Regions from separate parts of the Clostridium sp. LXY-7 genome, predicted to be linked through region 1. Evidence: a T-box and tRNA genes for the amino acid it is inferred to sense, from the RefSeq annotation. Region 1 holds a T-box; the other holds one or more tRNA genes.
The links. The T-box of region 1 lies ahead of ACI48Q_RS04445 (valine--tRNA ligase). A T-box ahead of a tRNA ligase gene usually reads a tRNA of that ligase, here a tRNA-Val.

Region 1 (3,884 bases):
AGAAATGAGAAAGAATCATACTATTATTGCTCCTCAAATGTCTCCAATTCATTTTGAGTTGTTACAGGTTGCATTAAGTTCTTCAGGATATAATATAGAAGTTTTACCTGCAGTAGATGAAAAAGCAGTAGAAGAAGGACTAAAATATGTAAATAATGATGCTTGTTATCCATCAATTATAGTAATTGGACAAATTATTACAGCACTAAAATCAGGTAAATATGATCTTAATAATACATCTGTAGCTATAACTCAAACAGGCGGAGGATGTAGAGCGACTAACTATATAGGATTTCTGAGAAAGGCATTAAAAGATATTGGATTAGAGCATATTCCTGTAATATCAATTAATGCAGGAGGATTAGAGGATAACCCAGGATTTAAATATTCTTTCAATATGGTAAAGAAAGCTTTAATGGCCATGTTATATGGAGATTTGTTTATGCGTTGTATTCTAAGAGTAAGACCTTATGAAAAAATCAAAGGTTCTACTAATGAACTTTATAATAAATGGAATGAAATTATTAAGCTACAGATATCCAAAGGAAATTTTAAAGAACTAAAAAATAATATGGAAGAAGTAGTTAAAGATTTTGATAATTTAGAGATAGTTAATATCCTTAAACCTAAGGTAGGAATTGTAGGAGAGATTTTAGTTAAATTTCATCCTACAGCTAACAACGGAGCTATTGATATTCTTGAAAGTGAAGGTGCAGAAGTAGTAGTACCAGATCTTATAGATTTCTTCTTATATTGTGCTCATAACAATTTAGCTAAATATAAAAACTATTTAGGTGGAAAAAAAGGGGAAGTAGTAAGTAAGATATCTATTAATTTTATTGAATATTATAGGAGAACCATGAAAATAGCGCTAGAAAGAAGTAATAGATTCTCACCACCACAATCCATAGAACATTTAGAGAAATTGGCAGAACAGATACTATCTACTTGTAATCAATCAGGTGAAGGATGGTTCTTAACTGGTGAGATGATTGAACTTATAGAAAGTGGAGTAAATAATATTATATGTATGCAGCCCTTTGCATGCTTACCTAACCATGTTACAGGAAAAGGTATGATTAAAGCATTAAAGAAGAAATTTAAAGACAGTAATATTGTTGCTATTGATTATGATCCAGGTGCAAGTGAAGTTAATCAGCTAAATAGAATAAAGCTTATGCTTTCTGTAGCAAATAAAAATTTATATAATGAAGAAAAAATAGCTTTAGAAGAAGTAGCAGCTAATTTAAATGCAGATGATTAGTAATTTAAAAAGCTATTGACAAAATCATCATTATGTATATAATAATATGCAAAGAGTTTAATATAAATATGCTATGATGAAGAGGAGTAAAAATAGAGAATATTAAGAGAGGGAAACTCATCGGCTGAAAGGTTTCCTATAGGAAGTATTTTGAAGGTAGCTTCGGAGCTTTTTTAGCGAAATTTATAGTAGCTAAAAACGGTGGTTCTCATCGTTAAAATTAAGAGAGTCTTAGGAATATTTCCCGAGAAATAAAGGTGGTACCACGCGCTGTCGTCCTTTGGATGATAGCGCTTTTTATTTTGAAAAAATACATCTAAATAAAAAACAAAAATATGTTTACATAGAAAGGTAGGAATTGACATGGATGAAAATAAAAATATAGCAAAAAATTATGATCCAAAAGAATTTGAAGAAAGACTTTATAAGTGGTGGGAGGAGAATGGATTTTTCACCCCAAAGGTAGACGAAAATAAGAAACCATATACTATAATAATGCCACCACCAAATATAACAGGACAATTGCACTTAGGTCATGCTTTAGATAACACTCTACAAGACATGCTTATAAGAACAAAGAGAATGCAAGGATATAGCACTCTATGGCTTCCAGGACAGGATCATGCAAGTATTGCTACAGAAGTAAGAGTTGAAAAATCTCTACTTACCAAAGGTCTTAAGAAAAAAGAGATGGGCAGAGAAGCCTTCCTAGAAAAAGTTTGGGAATGGACTGATGAATACAGGGATAGAATCAGAACTCAACTTAAAAAAATGGGATGTTCTGCTGATTTTACTAGAGAAGCCTTCACTATGGATGAAAATTTAAGCAAGGCTGTTAGAGAAGTGTTTGTTAAGCTTTATAATGATGGTCTTATATATCAAGGAAATAGAATAACTAACTGGTGTCCAAAATGTATGACAGCTATTTCAGATGCAGAGATTGAATATGAAGAGCAAGATGGACATTTCTGGCATATTAATTATCCAGTAATAGGTAGTGATGAAGTAGTTGAGATTGCTACTACAAGACCAGAAACATTGCTTGGAGATACAGCGGTTGCAGTAAATCCTAAGGATGAAAGATATAGTCATTTAGTAGGTAAAAAGCTAAGATTACCATTGGTAGATAGGGAAATAGAAGTAGTTGCTGACGACTATGTTGATATGGAATTTGGAACTGGTTGCGTTAAGATAACTCCAGCTCACGATCCTAATGACTATCAAGTAGGTAAGAGACACAACCTTCCAGAAGTGGTTGTAATTGAAGAGAACGGAACAATATCTAAGGGATATGGAAAATATTCAGGTCTTGATAGATATGAAGCTAGAAAACTTATGGTTAAAGACTTAGAAGAGCAAGGATACCTTGTAAAAATTAAGAATCACAGCCATAACGTAGGAACTCACGATAGATGTAGCTGTACTATTGAGCCAATGCTTTCAAAACAATGGTACGTAAAAATGGAGCCTCTTGCAAAGCCAGCAGTTAAAATTGTAAGAGAAAAAGAAATTAAATTCATTCCAGAAAGATTTGAAAAAATTTACTTTAACTGGATGGAGAATATTCAAGACTGGTGTATTTCAAGACAGTTATGGTGGGGACATAGAATTCCAGTTTGGTACTGTAAGGACTGTGGAGAAATGATAGTGCAAACAGAGGTACCAACTCAATGTACCAAGTGTAATTCTGAGAAGCTAGAGCAAGAAAGTGATGTATTAGATACTTGGTTCAGTTCTGCATTATGGCCATTCTCAACTTTAGGTTGGCCTAATAACACAGAGGATTTAAAATATTTCTATCCAACAAGTACACTAGTTACTGGTGGAGACATAATATTCTTCTGGGTTGCAAGAATGATATTCTCAGGTTTGTATAACATGGATGCTATACCATTTGAAACAGTATTTTTTCATGGAATGGTTAGGGATGATCAAGGAAGAAAGATGTCTAAGTCTCTAGATAACGGAGTTGATCCACTAGAGGTTATAGATAACTATGGAGCAGATGCACTAAGATTCTCATTAGTTACAGGTAATGCACCGGGAAATGACATAAGATTCTATGAATCAAGAGTTGAAGCAGCAAGAAATTTTGCCAATAAGATTTGGAATGCTTCAAGATTTGTTATGATGAACTTTAATGAGGAATTAATGGAAAAATATAAAGGCTCTAAGAATTATTCAATAGCAGATAAGTGGATATTATCTAGATTAAATACAGTAGTTAAGGAAGTAACAGATAATATAGAGAAATTTGAATTAGGAATAGCGCTTCAAAAGATTTATGACTTTATGTGGACAGAATTCTGTGATTGGTATATAGAACTTATAAAACCTGCATTGTATAGTGATGATGAAGAAGCTAAGGGAACTACCTTAAATGTATTAAATAAAGTTTTAATTACAGGGCTTAAGCTTCTACATCCAGTAATGCCATATATTACGGAGGAGATATATACTCACATAACTAAGGAAACAGATTCAATAACTATTGCACCTTGGCCAGTATGGGAAGATGAGCTAGAGGATAAGAAGGCTGAAGAATATATGAATTATATTATAGATGCCATCAGAAATACAAGAAATGCAAGAAGTGAGATGAATGTACCTCCTTCAAGAA
Region 2 (3,884 bases), on a different contig from region 1:
GAAGGTCAATCTGATTTACATGCTGACTATATTTTTATGGCTCAGGTTCTACTCCATATTAAAGATGTTGAATTAATTATATCAAGATTATATGATGTTCTAAATCCAGGAGGACATTTACTAATTGTAGATTTTAATAAAAATGAAGAAGTAGTTTCGGATATGGTTCATAACGGATTTGAGCAGGTAAAGCTAGCTGATATTATGACTAAAATTGGGTACAGGGATATTGAGTCTAAAACTTTTTATACTGGAAGTAAAATATTCATGGGCCGTGATGCATCTATGTTTATTCTTGATTCTCGAAAATAGATTCTAAGATAGAAATTTTTAAGCCTGTTGATAGAATTGAAATTATTGAGATAAAATTGAAAATAGGAAATTACAAACCCCCTTACTTAAAGGGGGTACATCTTTGCGCAAAATCAGTAATTCCGTGTACCAATATCACCTTTCTATCACAACACATGTGGAAACCGTTGCTCTGCTTAAACAAAAAAAGTCAGTATAATCAAGGGGTTCAGGAGGTTATGAACCAGACAGTTAAGTGTGTTTTAAGTCTAGGGAAACAGAAATGAGCATATTTATCATAGAGTAATGGGGTTGAGTTTTGCAGATTTAGCGATGTGAAAGTGCGGATGCGGAAATTCGAAAATGCAGGTTACTGAGACTGATTTTTGAACAGGAGTTGAGGAAATGAATGATATTTTTATGTGTGGACAAAATTTCGGTGCTATAACAAATAGTATAAAATCAGACTTGCATAAGCATTGGCTGTTACAGCTATTTATTAGCGCTGATGAAAAACTAATAATTAACGTAGAGGATCAAAGAATAAATTGCCGGGCTATAGCTGTCAATGTGAATACAATGCATGAGTTTTATTCTGAAAATTTAATTCATTTTACAATGTTAGTAGATCCAACAACTCAATTAGGGAAATTTATGCGAATATACTTACTAAAAGATAATCCCTATTATATTATTCCTGAGGATAGAGCAGTCGAATTACAAATGCATTTATTAAATGCAATTAATTATGGAAAAAGCCACAAATATTCGGTGTTAATAAAAAATATTGTCAGTTATTTCGATAACTATACACCAATTGAAATTGATCAAAGAATAGAGATGTTATTAAGAATGATAGATACCTGTGATTGCGATGAGACACTTCATCAGGTGAAATATATCGCAAAAGCAATGTCCATATCAGAAAGCAGGCTTTCACATCTTTTCAAAGAAGAAACTGGTATTCCACTGAAAAGCTATATTGTTCTTCATAAGCTGCAAAGAGTATACCAAAAGATATTTGATGGTGAAAGTATTACAGATGCAGCAATAGCATCGGGATTTAATTCATCATCACATTTTGCTTTTGTCAATAAAAAAATGACTGGTATGTCAGCAAGGGATATTATCACAGATAGCAGATTTTTGAAAGTAAGTCTATAAATAAATTTGTATAATATGATTATCAAGATATAAGGAGGTCATATTATGAAAGAGTATTTACAGGCGACATCTATGTTGAATTATGAAAGTAAAGAGATACAGCAGTTAGTTAAAAACAGGAAATGGAAAGATAAAGATGAGTTTCAAAAGATACTTGAGATATATAATTTTGTTAGGGATGAAATAAAATTTGGCTATAATGTTGACGATACTATAGAAGCAAGTAGAGTTTTAGAAGACGGTTATGGGCAGTGTAATACTAAAGGTACTTTATTTATGGCTCTGCTTAGAGCTGTTGGTATCCCATGTCGAATTCACGGGTTTACTATCGACAAAACTCTCCAGAAAGGCGCTATGACAGGTTTAATGTATAGTGTTGCTCCCCAAAATATTGTCCATAGTTGGGTGGAGATTTTTTTTGAAGGAAACTGGTTAAATATAGAGGGGTTCATACTTGATGTTCCTTATTTAAACAAACTCCAAGAAAAGTTTTCTGAATGTAATGGAAGTTTCTGTGGATACGGTGTAGCAACCAATGATTTTAAAAAACCACAAATCCATTGGAATAAAAATGATACCTATATACAAAAGGAGGGAATCAGTCAGGATTATGGAACATTTAACTCTCCGGATGGATTCTTCAGGAAGCATAGTCAGGAATTGTCGCCATTAAAGAAATGGTTTTATCAGAATGTTGGTAGAAAGCTTATGAATAAAAACGTGTCTAAAATTAGAGGAGACGTAAAATGATATGAAAATTAAGCATATTTCTCTGAAAGATTATCTGATTTAAACTCAAAAACCATGAGTTTTTTAAGAAAGGCATCTCTCGCCAAGGAAGTACTGGGTCCTGACAACATCATTACTATTCCTGGAGGTTAATAGCTCAGCGGGAAAGTGCCATGATGACAGCGTGGAAGGCGAGGGTTCAAATCCCTTTAGCTCCACCAGAATATTTTGTCGAAAGAAGTCGATTGCTATTGCAGTCGACTTCTTTCCTTTTATAATGTATTGACAAAAAAATATTTGTTTTTAGAATGGAAAGTGGGTAACTACGTTTATGGAGGAGCTAAACCGGATTACTATGTTTTTGAAAGATTCAGCAAATAAAGCATAACAATGTTCTCATTTTTCAGTATAATAAGAAAAAGGCAACTCGTTTCGAGAGTTCAAATCCCTACGCCGATTTGCCGAAAATAGCTGTTTTGTAGTCCTTAGGCAAAAAGCCTTGAAAATATTTGATTTTCAAGGCTTTTATATTTTCATAACTGCAATAAAAGTTAAAACTCGAAGTCTAACCCAAAAGATAATGTTTCAATATTGTTTGTAATAAATTTAAAAATCCATCTATACCTAGCAAAGGATTAAAGGACCTTTATGGGTATCACTCCCCTATATTTATATCTGTTTTTTATGTGCTGTAATGTGTTGCTATTACGTCATGAATTAGAACTTAAATTACAAATCAATCATATAATATTAGGGGAGATATTTCCGATATTTAAGGAGATGTTTTTGTGAGAAAATACAAATTTAATTATATAATAGTAGGCGGCGGAACTGCTGGTGCAACCGCTGCCAAGATACTTTCCGATAATAAAAAAAACTCTGTATTACTGCTTGAAGCAGGTGAAGACGACGATACGGATGAGCCTATTTCCAACTCAACATTTGCTCCGGTATTGCAAAATTTATTTTTTGCTAGATACTTTTGGCAGGGCCAGGGAGTGCCTCAGGAAGAACTTAACAATAGAACCTTTCCCTGGACAACAGGACGGCTCCTTGGAGGGGCATCTTCTGTTAACCGTCAACTTTGGGTGCGTCCCACAGATGCTGTAATTAGTAAATGGGAAGAGCTCTTGGGACCGTTTTGGTCACCTCAGGCAGTTATTGAAAGATTTAAAGCGTTAGAAAAATATAACGGTATGACAGATAATCCTGGAGCAAGAGGTTTTAAAGGGCGCGTTGATGTACGGCAGGCTCCAGTTAACCCAACTGTTATGGCACAAAAAATTGCATTGGCAATTGAAGAAGCAACAGGGTTTGAGCGAATATTAGATTATAATAATCCCGACACGCCTATCGGTCCATTTACACGTAATCAATATACCCAACATCCTGATGGAACGCGTGAAAGTTCATCAACAGCGTTCCTTACGCCTGATGTAGTAGACGACGAAGGCTTTGGAGTAAACGGACGGAAGTTAAGGGTCTTGACTAAAGCCACAGCCCTTAGGATTATCTTTTGCGATAAAACTGCCTGCAGTGTAAGATTCTTAGAAAATGGAAAACCTTGTGAAGCTTTTGCAGATAAAAAAATAATCGTATCAGCAGGCATCAAGAGTCCAAGTCTTTTGATGCGTTCTGGAATAGGACCTGCCAATGAGCTTGCATGTGTAGGTATTGATGTTGTAAAAGATAATAATAAT

Region 2: it has a tRNA-Val gene. The T-box ahead of ACI48Q_RS04445 (valine--tRNA ligase) is inferred to sense a tRNA for this amino acid. The anticodon was not compared.

The regions. Positions count from the first base shown of each region.
Region 1 is NZ_JBLLJL010000001.1:941,106-944,989, forward strand. It holds gene ACI48Q_RS04440 (acyl-CoA dehydratase activase-related protein) at 1-1,264, shown strand, start outside; T-box leader at 1,329-1,548, shown strand; gene ACI48Q_RS04445 (valine--tRNA ligase) at 1,628-3,884, shown strand, end outside.
Region 2 is NZ_JBLLJL010000010.1:21,481-25,364, reverse strand. It holds gene ACI48Q_RS20390 (class I SAM-dependent methyltransferase) at 1-312, shown strand, start outside; gene ACI48Q_RS20385 (helix-turn-helix domain-containing protein) at 697-1,455, shown strand; gene ACI48Q_RS20380 (transglutaminase-like domain-containing protein) at 1,501-2,205, shown strand; tRNA gene ACI48Q_RS20375 (tRNA-Val) at 2,329-2,405, shown strand; gene ACI48Q_RS20370 (GMC family oxidoreductase) at 2,973-3,884, shown strand, end outside.